3 regions of the Marinobacter sp. THAF197a genome follow, and region 2 is predicted to be linked to each of the others. Evidence: predicted binding sites of a transcription regulator. Region 2 holds the regulator's gene; each other region holds the start of a gene.
What was found. Region 2 encodes FliA, which starts transcription of late flagellar genes. Its sites were predicted from a motif close to CTAAAGTTTNNNNNNNNNNNGCCGNTAA; they were not measured.

Region 1 (5,565 bases), 620 kb from region 2:
CCCCGACGTGGCTGTGCCCGCCACCTACCAGGACGATGTCCCGTAATACAGGTTGATCGGGTGTTTGCATCAGATGACTTTCTTGGCTTCAGCAGACAGCTCACTGAACCCTTTGATGCTCTTGAAGGCTTCCAGTTTCTGTTTATCGGCATCGCTCGGGTTGGCGATCTGGTCGATGGATGTAATACCGGCATCTTTCATTTTCTTCGCCGTTGCCGGGCCAATACCCTTGACGCGAGTCAGGTCAGACTTGTCCGCCGGCTTGGCGGCTTTGGCTGCTACCGGTTTCTTTGCTGCAGGCTTTTTGGCGGCGGCAGGCTTGGCCTTGCTGGCGGCCGGTTTTTTCACAGCAGGCTTCTTGGCCGCAGGCTTTGCACTTGTTGCCTTTTTAGCGGCAGTAGTGGCCTTCTTGGCGGTGGTGTCTGCGGCTTTCTTAACGTCCTTGCCAGATTCCTTGGCTGCAATACCCAGCTTGTCCAGCAATGAGCTCTGCAGTTCGTGGAATTCGTTCATCCGGCGCTCGAACTCTTCATTGAAGCGCTTTACCTCACGCTCACGGAGTTCGTCCATTTCCTTGAGCAGTTTACGAACCGGATCCTGAACCTGATGCTGCAGGTGGTCGAACTGTTTCAGGGCATCATTGATGAGTGTTTCAATCTGAGCCGTGGTTTTCTCGAACTCTTTGTTCACTTTTTTGACAATCTTATCAACACTGGGTTTGGCTTTCTTTGCCATAGGACGTCTCCTTACAGAGGGGGATAGAACGGTGGAACGGTGTATCAGGCCAATTGCCTCATTCCGTTTGTCGTATTCGAGCTTCTTCTGGACTTGAGGCTCTGCTTCTTCAGAAGCACTTCACGAATACGGCGTAGCTTGTCCGAAAGAGGGGAGTTATCTCCGGATTCAAGTTGAAAAAAATCAATCGAGTAGAAGAAGTTGCTACAGTGCTTTCTCTTTTCGGTAACCAGTCCGGTAACACCCTCGGCGCGGATTTCTTCAAACGGCATATCCATAATAAGGTCGAGTGTAATGGTATCACCGGGCTTGAACAGCTTGTCGGTTTTCATCACACAACCGTAGCTGTCGAGCTCATAAAGCCGAGCTTCCACGGTTTCCTTGCGAAACAGGCCGTGGCGTACGCGGAAACGGGCAACAAGATCCGGTAGTTCTTCGTTCATGAAATGCTTTCTCTGCCTCTGAGATCAGCCAGATTATTTGAGCATAAATTAAACAATAGACGGGCTATTTAATTTTGGCAATGCCATCAGCTGTCTACCGTAACCCTTTCATGGAATAGTTCAACATCCGCCCCCCGCAAAGGGGGCCAGATGCGGTCGTTATCTGGTTTTCAATTCGTACAGATCAACACGACGATCTTTCAGATTGGTGACTGAGCCTTCGTTACGTACCAATTTGAGTTTCTCCAGGTCCATATCCGAGAACATGATCATTTCAGTGTTTGGTGTGGTCTCCGCCATCACGGCATCGTGCGGGAATGCGAAGTCAGACGGTGAAAATACGGAGGATTGCGCGTATTGGACGTCCAGGTTCTCTACCTTGGGCAGGTTGCCGACACTGCCGGTGATCACCACATAACACTCGTTTTCGATGGCGCGGGCCTGGGCACAATGGCGAACCCGCAAGTAGCCGTTTTTGGTGTCGGTCCAGAAGGGTACACAGATGATGTCCACATCCTGGCTGGCAGCTACGCGCCCGAGCTCCGGGAACTCGATGTCGTAGCAGATCATAATGGCAACCCGGCCAGCATCTGTATCGAATACCTGGAACTTGTCGCCGCCTTCAATCACCCAGTCGCGGCGTTCATGGGGCGTGATGTGGATCTTGCGTTGCTCGTCCACCCGTCCGTCCCGGTGACACAGGTAGGATACGTTGTAGACCCGATCGTTCTCGATCAGGGGCATGGAGCCGGTGATGATGTTGATGTTGTAACTGACCGCCATTTCCGACATCTCATTGCGGAACTGCTCGGTAAACCCGGCTAGAAAACGGATGGCGCGGGTCTGGTCCATCTGGTCGGTCAGGCCCATCAGTGGGGCGTTGAAGAATTCCGGGAAGAGGGCAAAGTCACTCTTGTAATCAGACAACGCATCTACGAAATACTCAACCTGCTTCAGTACTTCCTCCACTGAGGTGAATTCCCGCATCTGCCATTGCACGGCGCCCAGGCGAACCTGGGTTTTCTTTACGTTCAGGACCGAGGAGGGCGGGGTGTACAGGATGTTCCGCCATTCCAGCAAGGTGGCATAACCCAGCGACTTTTCATCTTCCGGAAGATACTTGTGCATCAAACGGGTTACCTGAAAATCATTGGACAGCTGAAAGGTGAGAATCGGATCGTAGATCTCTTTGCGGTCGACACGATGGATGTACTCTTCCGGCGTGTACTGTTCAGAATACTTGAAGTAATTGGGGATACGCCCGCCGGCGAGAATAGCCCGCAGGTTCATGGAACGGCAAAGTTCCTTGCGGGCTTCATAGAGCCGCCTGCCCAGGCGGTAGCCCCGGTACTCGGGATGAATAAATACATCCAGGCCATAGAGTGAATCTCCATTGGCGTTATGCCAGATTTTCTCGTTACGGAGGATCAGGTCGTCATAGGCGTGGGGGTTACTGAAGCGCTCGTACTTAACGCATACGGTCAACGCTACGGCCACCAGGTGGCCGTTGTCTTCAATACAGATCTGACCGTCCGGGAACTGCTCAACCAACGCCTTGATGGTTTCCTTTGGCCATGCGCCACCGATATCGTCGTAAACCTCATCCATCAGCTCCTGGAGCTGGCTGTAGTCTTCAAGCGTCAGGTTTCGCAGATTCAGGTGGAGCTCTTCATGGGCCATCGGGTGTATCTCCTTTGGTTTGGCAGCCTTGGTTGCCTGTCACTCCATTCTAACAAAGAGTTCTAAAGACTTCGCTCAAATTGCCGTTAGTCAATTAATTCACATCTATAATTGATGAGAAGCTGATCGAAACAACCTCAGTCTTATCGGAGGGACTCCCCTTGCAATTCTCATTTTCTCAAAAACTGCTCGTTGCCGTAGGTGCTCTCATCATCATGCTGATGGCTGCGTTGACAGTGGCGACGGATATCAGGCTCAGATCGACGACGGATCGATATGTCGATGCGCTGATGGCCGACGCGGTAGAGCAGAGTACGTCCAGTATTTCCGATTGGCTCAACACTCGCCTGGATATGGCTGAGGCGACGGCCAGCGCCCTTGAGGGCATCCGCACCGACAATATGGCCCGTACCCTGATGGAAGCAATGACGCGCGGCGGCAATATTATGGATGTCTATGCCGGCACCGAGGACGGACGGATGCTAATGCGGAGTCCGGAGGTGGAAGCGACACTGCCACCTGACTACGACCCCCGCACCCGCCCCTGGTACCAGGGAGCCCAGCGGTTAGGGCGTTCATCATTCACTGAGCCCTACCAGGATGCCAGCACTGGCGCGACCATTATCTCCGCCATGGCCCCGATCAAGTCCGGTTTATACAAGGGAGCTGCCGGCATGGATATCGGGCTTGGCACAATTGACCGGATGTTGTCGACGATCACACTGGCCGATACCGGGTTCGCCGCACTGGTAAACGAGAAAGGCACTGTGCTCTTCTACCCGGACTCAGAGGTGGTCGGAAACAACATTTCGGACATTATCGGCCAGCGGCCCGCGCTTGATGGCAGTCAACATCAGTTTGATATGGACGGCGCCCGGTGGAGTGTCAGCTTCCACCCGATAGCCGATGCCCGGGCTGTGGAGTGGTACCTGGTGACGTTTGTGAACGAGGACCTGATCAATGCTCCGATTGTTGAGGCCCGGGTAGGCGGCCTGGTCATTGCCGCTGTGGGTTTGATTGTTGCCCTGGTGGCGCTGTATTTCGGAATACGACTGCTGATGGTGCCGGTGCGCCGCCTGAATAGCGCGATGTCCAGCATTGCTTCGGGTGACGCTGATCTTACCCGCCGACTGGACGATTCCGCTTCGGACGAGTTTGGCGAACTGGCCCAAAGCTTTAACCGGTTTGTGGAGAACATTCAGCAGGTTGTCCGGGAAGTCAAAGAGGGTAGTGATGACCTGGATGAAAATGTAACCGCCTTGCGCAACACCTCCAGTACCAGCCGTTCGAGCGTTGAAAGCCAGCAGAGCGAGATTGACATGATTGCCACGGCCATCAACGAAATGTCTGCTGCTGCCGGGGAAATCGCCCAGAACGCACAGCAAACGGCGGAAGCGGCTGAGAATGCCGATCAGGAGAGCCGCGAGTCGTTGCTGACGGTGACTGCGTCCCGGGATGCGGTGCAGAAGCTTTCCAATGAGGTTAACGCAGCGGCTGAAGTCATCGACACCCTGGGTAAGGATGTGTCGTCCATTACCACGGTGCTGGAGGTTATTCAGGGCATAGCAGAACAGACCAACCTGCTGGCACTGAACGCCGCCATTGAGGCCGCAAGGGCAGGGGAAGCGGGTCGTGGCTTTGCGGTGGTGGCAGACGAAGTACGCAACCTGGCCCAGAGAACCCAGTCTTCCACTGAGGAAATCAATAACATGATCGAGCGTCTGCAGAAAGGCGCCGGCGATGCGGTGGAAGTGATGAAGGCGTCAACGGCGGTGTCTAATGTCAGTATGGAAAAAGCCCAGGACGCCATGGAATCACTGAACCGGATTGCCGAGGCCATCACCGCCATCAGCCAGATGACGTCTCAGATTGCCACGGCTTCAGAGGAACAAACCTCGGTTACCGAAGAGCTGAATGCCTCCATTACCCGGATTGCGGACCAGGGCCAGGAGGCAGCCAAAGCCGCCAGTGAAAACGATGTGTACAGCGGGCACATTGAAACCATCGGCAGAACATTGAATGAAAAAGTGACCCGCTTCCGCGTATAGAAGAGGCTGGCCATGGACGGCCAGCGGGTTACAACCTTTCAATCAGGTGAGGCAATCTGGTTCAGATAATCGAGCCGGCGGCGCAGGTTTTCCAAAGTGTGCCGCCCCACATACATGGATTCCTCGCTGAGGTACGGGTTCTCCAGGGTAATCACTTTGCGCTTCTCAAGGCCGAGCTCTGTCACTGCGCGACCGAACCAGCGCTTCAAATAAACGGCAAAACTGCCATCTTTAATGGCGCGCTCTATTCCCAGCTGTAACCGATGGGCGGCTTCCTGGTCGTTTGGAGCGACAAAAAGATAGGATGGCATGTGGTAGGCGAACAAAATGTTGGGTTCGATGACCAGGTCGTCTGCCCGATTGTGTTCAAGGTCAAACAATACTTCACCAACGCCACGGGCAAAGCATTCAAAACGTTCGTTGCGCAGCATACCAAACAGGATTTCATAGCGGGTGTGCGTAACGACATGTAAGCCGTTGGCCTCCAGAATCGGCGTGTCTGGCCAGTGGGAGCCCTGGCCAATCCGGATGTTCCGTGACGTCAAATCGTCAATATTCTGAATGCCCTCGAACTGGGGCAGATGCTTTGGTAATACCAAGCACACCCTAAAGCCCAGCAAGCCGCCATCTACCGGCAAGGGAATGGGATTGAGAAATTC
Region 2 (5,565 bases):
GAGCGGCTGCAGGAATTTGGTCTGGGCGCGGAGCTGGCAACCTCTCTGTCCCGTCAGCATCGTGCCGGCAGGTTGGAAGACGGTTGGAAGCAATCCCTGAAGATGCTGGCCACCGGCGTACGTACCGCTCGGGAAGACTGGCTTGAGGCCGGCGGCGTCTATGCGCTGGTGGGGCCAACCGGGTCTGGGAAGACCACCACCATTGGCAAGCTGGCAGCCCAATATGTACTGGAGCATGGGCCGGATTCCCTGGCGTTGGTCACCACCGATCGCTACCGGGTGGCAGCCCATGAACAGCTATTCGTGTTTGGCCGTATTCTCAATGTGCCGGTCCGGGTTGTGGACGAGAGTCATTCCCTGGATGACATTCTGGACGAATTGTCAGATCGGCACCTGGTTCTGATTGATACCGCCGGGCTGACCAGCTCGGATCGCGGTTATCAGGAACAGCTGGCGGAGTTGGCCCGGAGCGATCACAATATCCGTACCCATCTGGTCGTGTCTGCCACCAGCCAGCCGCGCATCATGAAATCCGTGTGGCATTGCTATAAGATGGCAAACCTTGCAGGCTGCGTCATGACCAAGATTGACGAAGCGCTGACACTGGGTGAGTCTTTGGGCTTTGTCATGGAAACCGGCCTGCCAGTGGCGTGGTATACCGATGGCCAGAAGATTCCCGAAGACCTGCACTGGGCCGAGGCCATTCCTCTGGTGCGGTTGGGCGTAGAACGCCTGAAAACAATGCAGCACGGCCAGGCCGTTGCAGAAGGGGCCTGAGGCCCGGTGGTACAGCCGGTGCGCTGCCGTTTGTGCCCACACAAGAACGCAGTAAGAGACTGATAACAGTATGAGCAGACCACATCCGGTTCAGGTGATTGCGGTTACCGGCGGCAAGGGCGGTGTCGGCAAGAGTAATGTGTCCGTCAACCTCGGTATCGCGCTGGCCCAGAAAGGCCGGCGGGTGGTGTTGCTGGATGCGGACCTTGGCCTTGCCAATATCGACGTGCTGTTGGGCATTACCGCCAATCGCAATCTGCAGGATGTGCTCAGTGGCGAGTGCGACCTCAAGGACGTTCTGGTCAACGGCCCGGGTGGTATCAAGATTGTTCCCGCATCGTCCGGCACCCAGCGTATGACCCAGTTGAGCCCGATGGAACATGCGGGGCTGATCAACGCCTTCAGCGAGCTGGGTGACCAGATTGATGTGCTGATTGTTGACACCGCAGCCGGTATTTCCGAGTCCGTCGTCAGTTTCCTGCGGGCCTCCCAGGAATTGCTGCTGGTGGTGTGCGATGAGCCTACCTCGATTACCGACGCCTATGCCCTGATCAAGCTGATGAATCGCGACTACGGTACCAACCGTTTCCGTATTCTGGCGAATCAGGTGCGAAATGAGCAGGAAGGTCGGCATCTGTATGAAAAACTGACCCGTGTCACCGAGCGTTTCCTTGATGTAGCACTACAATATGTAGGTATCGTGCCTTACGACGAAGCCGTCAAAAAAGCCGTTCAGCGGCAGCGGGCCGTTCTGGATGCCTATCCACGGGCCAAGGCGTCGCTGGCGATCCGTGCCCTGGCAGAGAAAGTGGACAGCTGGCCGCTGCCATCATCGCCAAGAGGGCATCTGGAGTTTTTCGTGGAGCGGCTCGTCGAAGTCTGATCTGAATCCAGTCCTATAAGAAAACCGGATACATGACATTGGCGAAAAACCTGGGAATCTACCATCAGGCTGGCGCAAAAGGTCCCTCTCAGCTGATTGAGGAGCATGCGCCGCTGGTCAAGAAAATCGCCCTACACTTGATGGCCCGTTTGCCGGCCTCGGTTCAGCTTGAAGATCTTATGCAGGCGGGCATGATCGGCCTGCTGGAAGCTGCGCAACGCTATTCCACCGGCAAGGGTGCCACCTTTGAAACCTACGCAGGTATTCGTATCCGCGGTGCCATGGTGGATGAAATCCGCAAGGGCGACTGGGTTCCCCGCTCCGTTCACCGCAATGCCCGCCGTATCGCGGCAGCCATCAAGACGGTTGAAGACCGCACCGGGCGCGAGGCCCAGGATGTTGATGTTGCCGAAGAGCTGGGCATTGACCTGTCGGAATATCATGCCTCCCTGGCAGACGCCAACAGTGGCCGACTTTTTAGCCTTGATGAGCTCAATGAATCCGGGGAGCTGCCGATAGAAGAAACAGAGGCCAGCGATAATCCCCTGGATGGCATTGCATCAAATGCATTCCAGAAAAGCCTGGCAGAGGCAATTGAGGAGCTTCCTGAGCGAGAAAAGCTGGTGTTGAGCCTCTACTACCAGGAAGAGCTCAACCTGAAGGAAATTGGCGCGGTGCTTGGCGTCAGCGAGAGCCGGGTCAGCCAGATTCATAGCCAGGCGGCCCTTCGTCTCAGGGGACGGTTGTCCGATTGGCGGGAAGACGAGCCAGAATAAACCGGGCCGGCGCTGACCGCGCGGCGCGTAACTGTGTAGATTTTGGTAACCGGCGCTTTACAACGCGGCCAAACAACACACAATAAGCGGTTAAAGCAGCGGCCTGCTAGACTTTCAAAAGGCTTAATGAAATCCGGGTGTTACTGACTGGAGGTCCCATTGGACAAAAACATGAAAATTCTCATTGTGGATGACTTTTCCACAATGCGGCGAATCATCAAGAATCTGCTGCGCGATCTTGGCTTCACCAATACGGATGAAGCGGACGATGGCAACACTGCCTTGCCCATGCTCAGGAGCGGCAAGTACGACTTCCTGGTGACCGACTGGAACATGCCAGGCATGTCGGGTTTTGATCTGCTCAAGGCGGTGCGGGCAGACGAGAACCTGAAGAACCTGCCGGTGCTGATGGTAACTGCGGAGGCCAAGCGTGACCAGATTGTGGCGGCGGCCCAGGCCGGCGTTAACGGGTACGTCGTCAAACCCTTTACCGCTGCCGTTCTCAAGGAAAAGATTGAGAAGATCTTCGAGCGAATCCAGTAACCAGAGGTCGGATGGCTGTCATGACTGACAAGAACGAGAACCATCAGGGCCTCGACCCGGAGGTAACCGAAAAGCTCCAGCAGCAGAGTTCGGAGTTGGCCGAATGTATCAGTTCCGGTAACTACGCCCGGGCAATGTCGGTGATCAACGAGCTAAGTGAAGTTCGCGACCAGAGCCTCTATCGGGAAGTGGGGCGGTTGACCCGGAGCCTGCACGAGGCTATCCGGAATTTTCAGATAGACGCCCGCAGTGCCGAGCAGAAAGAAGCCTTGTCCAAGATGTCCGATGCCTCGGATCGGCTGGCCTACGTTGTCCAGATGACCAGCCAGGCGGCCAATCGCACCATGGACCTGGTCGAAGAAAGCATGCCGGTGGCGCACACCATGCGCGACGAAGCGACCGCCCTGCGAGACGAATGGCAGCGGTTGCGCCGTCGGGAAATGGAGCCGGCAGAATTCCGGGAACTGTACGGCCGCATTGATCGCTTCTTTGCGGGCCTGGCCACAGATTCCGATACCCTGTACAGCAATCTGTCTGAAATCCTTCTGGCCCAGGACTTCCAGGATCTTACCGGGCAGGTTATCCAGAAAGTCACGGCCCTTGTGAAAGAAGTCGAAGAGAACCTGCTTGGCCTGGTGGTGATGGCCAGCCACGTGGACCAGCTCACCGGCACCGTGCACCAGATTGAAGAAAAAGAAGAATCGGCCGAAAAAGGGGTAGGGCCTCAGATCAAGGCTGAGGAGCGTGATGATGTAGTTTCGGGGCAGGACGACGTTGATGACCTGTTATCCAGTCTCGGTTTCTGAACGATTATAGAGGGTGACGCATGGCGTTTGATGCCGACGAAGAGATCCTGCAGGACTTCCTGGTTGAGGCCGGCGAGATTCTCGAAAAGCTGTCCGAGCAGCTGGTAGATCTTGAGCAGCATCCGGATGACAGCAACCTGCTCAACGCCATCTTCCGTGGTTTCCACACGGTCAAGGGCGGTGCCGGGTTCCTGCAGCTCGAAGCGCTGGTCAACTGCTGTCACTCTGCGGAAAATGTGTTCGATATCCTTCGCAACCACAAGCGCAAGGTTACCTCCGAATTGATGGACGTGGTGCTGGAAGCCCTGGACCACGTCAACGCCATGTTTGATCAGGTTCGTAACCGTGAAGAGCCGACGCCGGCTCCGGACGAATTGATCGCCGCGCTGGATGAACTTGCCAAGCCGGAAGGCGACACGGCAGCGCCGGCAACGCCAACGCCAGAACCCGAACCTGCCGTGGGTGCCGGCAATGATTCCGGTGATATTACCGACGAAGAGTTTGAGCAACTGCTGGATGCCCTGGCCGATGAAAAAGGTGCGGAGCAACAGCCGGCGGCCGCACCGGAAAACACCTCTGCCAATGACGCCGGGTCAGACGGCGACGAGATCACCGACGACGAATTTGAAGCCCTGCTGGACCAGTTGCATGGCAAAGGCCAGTTTGCCGGCCCCCCGGTTGTTGATAACGACACCCCGCCGGAGCCGGAACCAGAAGAACCGGCAAAATCATCCACTGGTGATGATCTGATCACCGATGACGAGTTTGAAAACCTGCTGGATGAGCTGCACGGCAAAGGCAAGAGCCCTGGTGCAGCCCCCGCAGCGGAGACCAAACCTGAGCCTGCGGCCAAGCCTGAGCCAAAGAAGCCGGAGCCAAAACAACCGGAACCCGCCAAGCAGGAAGCCAAACCGGCAGCCCCCGCCGCCCCGGCAAGAGATGCGGCGCCCGCAGCCGAGACCACCGTGCGGGTGGATACCAAGCGCCTTGACGACATCATGAATATGGTGGGTGAGCTGGTGCTGGTCCGTAATCGCCTGCAGCGTCTGGGCTCCGAGAGCGAAGATGAACATATGCACAAGGCGGTCGCCAACCTCGACGTGGTGACCACCGATTTGCAGGCGGCGGTCATGCAGACTCGCATGCAACCGATCAAAAAGGTATTTGGGCGCTTCCCACGGGTGGTACGAGACCTGGCCCGAGGGCTGAAGAAAGAAATCAACCTGGTGATGCACGGGGAAGAAACCGACCTGGACAAGAACCTGGTCGAAGCGCTGTCCGACCCGCTGGTTCACCTGGTAAGAAACTCCGTTGATCATGGCATTGAAATGCCAGAGGTGCGGGAAAAGGCCGGTAAGCCCCGTGCTGGCACCGTTACCCTGTCAGCGGAACAGGAGGGGGATCATATCCTGCTTTCCATCTCTGACGATGGCGCGGGTATGAACCCTGATGTTCTGCGCCGAAAAGCGGTGGAGAAGGGGCTGTACGACCAGGATGCCGCAGATCGACTGACCGATAACGAGTGTTTTAACCTGATTTTTGCCGCTGGTTTCTCGACCAAGGAACAGATATCCGATGTGTCTGGCCGGGGCGTGGGCATGGACGTGGTGAAGACCAAGATCGGCCAACTTAACGGCCAGATCAACATCGTGTCTGAACAGGGCAAGGGCACCAGCATTATTATCAAGGTGCCGCTCACCCTGGCGATCATGCCTACGCTGATGATCATGCTGGGCGATCAGTCCTTCGCCTTGCCCCTGGTGAACGTGGTTGAAATTTT
Region 3 (5,565 bases), 770 kb from region 2:
AGCTCACGCAGGCCGCTGCGCCCCACCCGCTTCAAGCGATCGAGAAGCTCACCCAGTGAATTCAGGTTGTTTTCCTCAAGAATCCTGCGTAGACGGCTCTTCACCAGGTACTGCTTGTTGTCACCCAACAGAATGCCACAAGCGTCCTGCAGGAATGTCTTGAAGGCTTCGTATTCCTGAGGCGTAATTTCCGCTTTCATTGGATCTCTATCGTGGGTAAGTCCATGAGCCGAGGCATCAGTTCTGGTCAATAATTTCCATTACCCGCTCGGCAAGCTCGTCCGGGCTGAATTTCGCCATGAAGTCATCGGCACCGACCTTCTGAACCATCGCCCGGTTAAAGACACCACTCAGGGATGTATGGAGCATCACATACATGCCGCTGAGCGCCGGATTCTCTTTGATTCTGGTAACGAGGGTGTAACCGTCCATCTCCGGCATTTCCACATCGGAAATGATCAACGATAAGTGGTCTCGGGCAGTGGAACCGTCCCCCGTGATCTCCTTGAGATAGTTCAACGCCTGTTTACCGTCATTTTTGGTGACCACTTCCATTCCGATCGCGGTCAGGCAGCGCTCGATCTGGCGCCTCGCCACAGACGAATCATCAACAACCAGTACCGGCAAATGCCCGGGCACACGCTCGGCGCTGCGAGTTTTCAGCTCTTCGGTGACATCTTCCCTGAGCGGAGAAACTTCTGCAAGAATCTTTTCTACATCAATGATTTCTACAAGTTTGTCATCAATCTTGGTGACCGCCGTCAAGTACACATCCTTGCCAGCCCCCTTGGGTGGCGGGAGGATATCTTCCCAGTTCATATTCATGATCCGGTCGACACCCGTCACCAGAAAGCCCTGAGTTTTGCGGTTGTACTCGGTAATGATGACAAAGCTTGTGGCCAGCTCTTCCTGCGGAATGCCTGCCATGCCAATAGCCATGCTCAGGTCGATGATGGGGATGGTCTCGCCACGGATATGGGACACGCCCCGAACTACCTGGCGGCTGTTAGGAATCGATGACAGCTTCGGGCATTGAAGGACCTCCTTCACCTTAAAAACGTTGATCCCGTAAAGCTGCCGCCCGCGCAAACGGAACAACAACAGCTCAAGCCGGTTCTGACCAACAAGCTGCGTCCGCTGGTTAACGCTGTCCAACACCCCTGCCATAACTTTCTACTCCCGGCATGCCAACGATCGGCACAGAATTTGCTCAGTTATTATTAAACAACTTGCTTACGCGAACCCGGACCAAAACATTGACGCCCGGTGTCCAATCAAGGTTAACGGCCCCAGCGCCATTTTCCTTAACGGAACTCGCATAAATATGCCTAACTGACAGCATAGGACAAAGCAGTGCAGATGCGAACCATCTTTTTAGCGACCTTTTGCCTATCGACCCTCGGCCTGAATACCGCGGCTGCGGCCACCACCGCAAACGAGATACGCGATGCCGCCGGTCAATTTATCGAAGCCTGGGCCGACGAGCAGCGCCAGCAACAATACGAGGTGAGCTTCGCTGTCGGCAGCATCGATAGCCGGCTTAGCCTGGCTGCTTGCGAACAGGCACTCGAAACCGCATTTACCAACGATCCCCTGCGGACGACATCGCCATCGGTGATGGTGTCCTGTGCCGGGGAGCGGCCATGGCGGATGTTCGTCACAGCCAGTATCGAAGTACACGGCCCCGCCCTTGTGGCAGCTCGGCCTCTGGCCCGCGGTGAGCGCATCAGCGGTGAACTGTTGCAGGAAAAGCAGGTGCAGATCAACGCCAGCCGCAGAGGCATTCTCACAGATAGCGAACAGGTATCCGGCATGCTGGTGAGGCGACCAGTTAATGCAGGGTCGGTGCTGACGCCAGATCTGCTCGAAGCTCCCAATGCCGTTGAGCGGGGCGATCATGTTATCATCACCGCCAAATCCGCAGTGTTCTCGGTCAGTTCCCGAGGCAAGGCGCTGGCCAGTGCCAGTGTCGGCGAGCAAGTAATGGTCGAGAATCTGCAATCAGCACGCACGGTTCGGGCAACGGTCACGGCTCCTGGCCGGGTGGAAATTGCCATGTAACGGCAAATCCGTGCCCAGCGGAAAATTTTTTCCGTTTTTTTCTAAAGGTCAGCTTAACGCTGCCGATACGCAGATATAAACCCGATTCCGCCACCTTTGAAGGTGGCCACAGGCAAGCAGGTATCCTTATGTCAGTTGACTTAAATGGAATTGGCCCCGGCCAGGTCAACACCACCAGAACCACGGCCGACAAAGCAACAGGCAGCCAGAGCACGCCCTCCACGGCTGGAGAGCAGGCAAAGGCTCAAAGCACGGCTGCCCGCGGCGACAACGTCAGTCTCAGCAATCAGGCAAAAAACCTGAAGCAGCTGGAACAGAAACTGGGCGACTACCCGGAAATGGATGACGACCGCATTGCGCAGATTCGCGCAGCACTGGAAGATGGCACCTACAAAATTGATGCAGAGAAACTGGCCCAGAAAATGCTTGAGATGGATAAAAGCATTTTCGGGTGAGTAAGACATGGCTGCAATCATTGAATTGAAGACCCTCCTCTCAGAAGACATCCGCCAGCTTGAAACCCTGGCGGACCTTCTCAACCAGGAAAAACAACTCCTGGCGTCCTCGGACATCGCTCCGCTCCAGGAAATAACCGCTCAGAAAAACAACATCCTGACGGATATCCGTGAGCGTGCGAAACAAAAGATCCGCCTGTTGGTGAGCATGGGGTACCGACCGGATGCCGGCGAGCCCTCGAGGTTTATCCGTGCCGGCGGCATGGAAGACCTGTACCAACTCTGGAAAACCGCCGATGGGCGCCTTCGTGCGTGCCAGGAACTGAACCAGAACAACGGTCGTGTTGTCGGACACCTTCAAAAACGCCTGACGCGACTCACGGACATCTTCCGTGGGGCCTCTGCCCAACAGAAGCTTTATGGTGCCAAGGGCGAGCAAACCAGCGTATCCGGCGGCAACATTCTGGCCAGCGCCTGACAGACCCTGCAAACCAAAACGCCCGGATGAGCTATCCGGGCGTTTTTCGTCAGATTCACCTTACCCGTGCATTAACGGGTGTACATCGTCATTTGGGAATCCGGATGAAACCGTATGTTGTGAATGCTCACGTTCCCCATGGATGGACTCTGATTGCCGCTCACGCGGATGTTGTCCATCCGGATCTCCTCAATCCGTTCGGGAAACGCCAGTCTCAAGGCACCATCCTCTCGAATGGAATATCGGGGCTCACCCTCCCTGTAGTGAACACCAGAGATGGTCAGGTCGGAATCGAGGAAACTGAGCACTGGCACAAAAATGTTGGCGGCCAGTTTGATTCCCTCTACTGAATCGAGTCCGGCGAGTTGCGGATCATCAACAACGCCGCCAGCACTTCCCGGCATTGCGGCAACCGTTTCAATACGCTCCAGCAAGCCCACACTGCTTTGAGCCGTTACGCCGGCCATATCGCTGTCAGACAGAGGCGCAAAGCCCCCCTTTTCATATAACTGACCGGCCTGTGCAGGCATGGATGCCGCGCTGGTATTGCCAGCCGCCAGCGACACCAACGGCTGAAACGGCAACGTCACCATGGTAACCAGCGCTGCCGCATTACGATAACGGGCCTGGTGCTTGAGAACACGATGCAGTTCCTTGTCAGTCACCCAGCCAGCGGCGATCAGCACTTCGCCCAGGCGCTGCCCGGTTTCCCGCTGCAACAACAACGCCTCGTCCAGCTGACCTTCCGACAAATAGCCGCGATTGATCAACAACCGGCCAAGCCGGGACTTTTCTTCAAACCCCTTACGGATTCTCACTAGGCTCCTCCCGCATTCAGAGTGATCACCGTACAACCAGGCCCGGTATTGATAATGATTAAAGCGTAGCCCAATCACCTGGCCTACGCTGTTCTGATTTGCACTTATTCAGGTAAGGATCTGTTAAGATCTTCGCTAATTTTGTTCTATCCGGATTGTCTCAGGATTCCTGATAACAACTGAAACTGTGAGAGCCTCTGAAATGACAAATATCGTAAAACCCGTATCAACTGTGATGTCAGTCCTGTTTGCCGCCATCGCTGCCCTGATGCTGGCCACTCCGATTCAGGCAGAAGAACTGCCGAAGGTTCGCTTTGTTACCTCTGAAGGGGCCTTTGAGCTTGAGTTGCGCCCTGACGTAGCCCCGAAAACCGTGGAGAATTTCCTCTCCTATGTCGAAGACGGATTCTACGACGGTACGATCTTTCACCGGGTGATTCCCGGCTTTATGATTCAGGGCGGCGGATTTACCGACACCATGGCCCGTAAACAGACCAAGAACCCCATCGTTAACGAAGCTTCAGCAACCCTGCCTAATCTTCGGGGCACCGTGGCCATGGCCCGAACCAGCTCCCCAAATTCAGCAACCTCTCAGTTCTTCATTAATGTCGCCAAAAACGATTTCCTGAATGCTGGTGTGCGTGGTGCGGGCTACGCGGTCTTTGGCAAAGTCACCGAAGGCATGGGCGTGATCGACAAGATTGCCGGCGTACAAACCGGACATCGCCAGGGCATGGCGGATGTTCCGGTTCAGGCCGTCGTGATCGAGAAAGTGACTCTGGTTAACACTGAAGACTGAGCACCATGCATTCCCCCTGCCTGCCGCCGGCCATGGAGCCGGCAGAACTTGTCTGGCGCGACGGCGTGCCCGAATCCACCCGGTTTGGAGACGTATATTTCAGCAGGGACAACGGCCTGGCAGAAACCCGGTATGTTTTTATCGGGCATAACCAGTTGCCGGAGCGGTTCCAGCAGGTGCCAGACGCGAGCCACTTTGTGATTGCTGAAACCGGTTTTGGCACGGGCCTGAATTTTCTCGCCGCCTGGGCGGAATGGTTAAAGCAGCGCTCGGCCGATGACAGCGCCATTCTGCATTTTGTGTCGGTAGAGCGATTTCCCCTGCGCCGTCAGGACCTCGAAAAGGCCCTGTCGTACTGGCCCGAGCTAACCCCCCTGGCAGCGGAGCTTATCGAACAGTACCCTCCACTGATCAAGGGCACTCATCGGCTGGTGCTGGCCGGAGGTCGGGTTCGGCTTACCCTGTATTTTGGAGATGTCCTGGACGCCTGGAAGGATCTCACTTTTACAGCCGATGCCTGGTTCCTTGACGGCTTCGCCCCGTCGTTAAACCCGGACATGTGGCTGGACGACGCCATCGGGCTGATCACAAGCCACAGCAAACCCGGAACGACCCTGGCCACGTTTACCGCCGTTGGCCGTGTGCGCCGCAGCCTTGCAGAGGCTGGCTTCGAGATCGCCAAAGTCCCTGGCTTTGGCCGCAAGCGGGAAATGCTTGCAGGTATTTACGCGCCGGGGAATGCGACTAAACAAGAGGCGAAAACTGGCACGGTTGCCATTATCGGTGCAGGAATTGCCGGCACCTTGCTCGCCCGCAACCTGGCGGAACGGGGTGTTCAGGTGCTGCTACTGGACAAGGCGCCCCACACCGGTTCTGCGGCATCTGGCAATCCCCAGGGCGCACTCTATGTAAAACTTGGCGTGGAGTACAACGCACAGACTGAGCTTTCTGCAA

Region 1: a site for FliA is predicted at 2,921-2,948, ahead of FIV08_RS09635 (methyl-accepting chemotaxis protein). Genes of this name have one in related genera too.
Region 3: a site for FliA is predicted at 2,103-2,130, ahead of flgM (flagellar biosynthesis anti-sigma factor FlgM). Genes of this name have one in related genera too.

The regions. Positions count from the first base shown of each region.
Region 1 is NZ_CP045324.1:2,067,933-2,073,497, forward strand. Features, by position in the region: gene selD (selenide, water dikinase SelD) at 1-70, opposite strand, end outside; gene FIV08_RS09620 (helix-hairpin-helix domain-containing protein) at 70-735, opposite strand; gene FIV08_RS09625 (hypothetical protein) at 780-1,178, opposite strand; gene FIV08_RS09630 (bifunctional GNAT family N-acetyltransferase/carbon-nitrogen hydrolase family protein) at 1,338-2,858, opposite strand; gene FIV08_RS09635 (methyl-accepting chemotaxis protein) at 3,020-4,906, shown strand; gene FIV08_RS09640 (hypothetical protein) at 4,945-5,565, opposite strand, start outside.
Region 2 is NZ_CP045324.1:1,450,228-1,455,792, forward strand. Features, by position in the region: gene flhF (flagellar biosynthesis protein FlhF) at 1-777, shown strand, start outside; gene FIV08_RS06690 (MinD/ParA family protein) at 848-1,660, shown strand; gene FIV08_RS06695 (RNA polymerase sigma factor FliA) at 1,693-2,436, shown strand; gene cheY (chemotaxis response regulator CheY) at 2,596-2,979, shown strand; gene FIV08_RS06705 (protein phosphatase CheZ) at 3,000-3,785, shown strand; gene FIV08_RS06710 (chemotaxis protein CheA) at 3,806-5,565, shown strand, end outside.
Region 3 is NZ_CP045324.1:2,218,989-2,224,553, forward strand. Features, by position in the region: gene FIV08_RS10290 (CheR family methyltransferase) at 1-200, opposite strand, end outside; gene FIV08_RS10295 (chemotaxis protein CheV) at 238-1,167, opposite strand; gene flgA (flagellar basal body P-ring formation chaperone FlgA) at 1,360-2,061, shown strand; gene flgM (flagellar biosynthesis anti-sigma factor FlgM) at 2,190-2,516, shown strand; gene FIV08_RS10310 (flagella synthesis protein FlgN) at 2,524-2,994, shown strand; gene FIV08_RS10315 (pilus assembly protein PilB) at 3,066-3,812, opposite strand; gene FIV08_RS10320 (peptidylprolyl isomerase) at 4,015-4,611, shown strand; gene mnmC (bifunctional tRNA (5-methylaminomethyl-2-thiouridine)(34)-methyltransferase MnmD/FAD-dependent 5-carboxymethylaminomethyl-2-thiouridine(34) oxidoreductase MnmC) at 4,617-5,565, shown strand, end outside.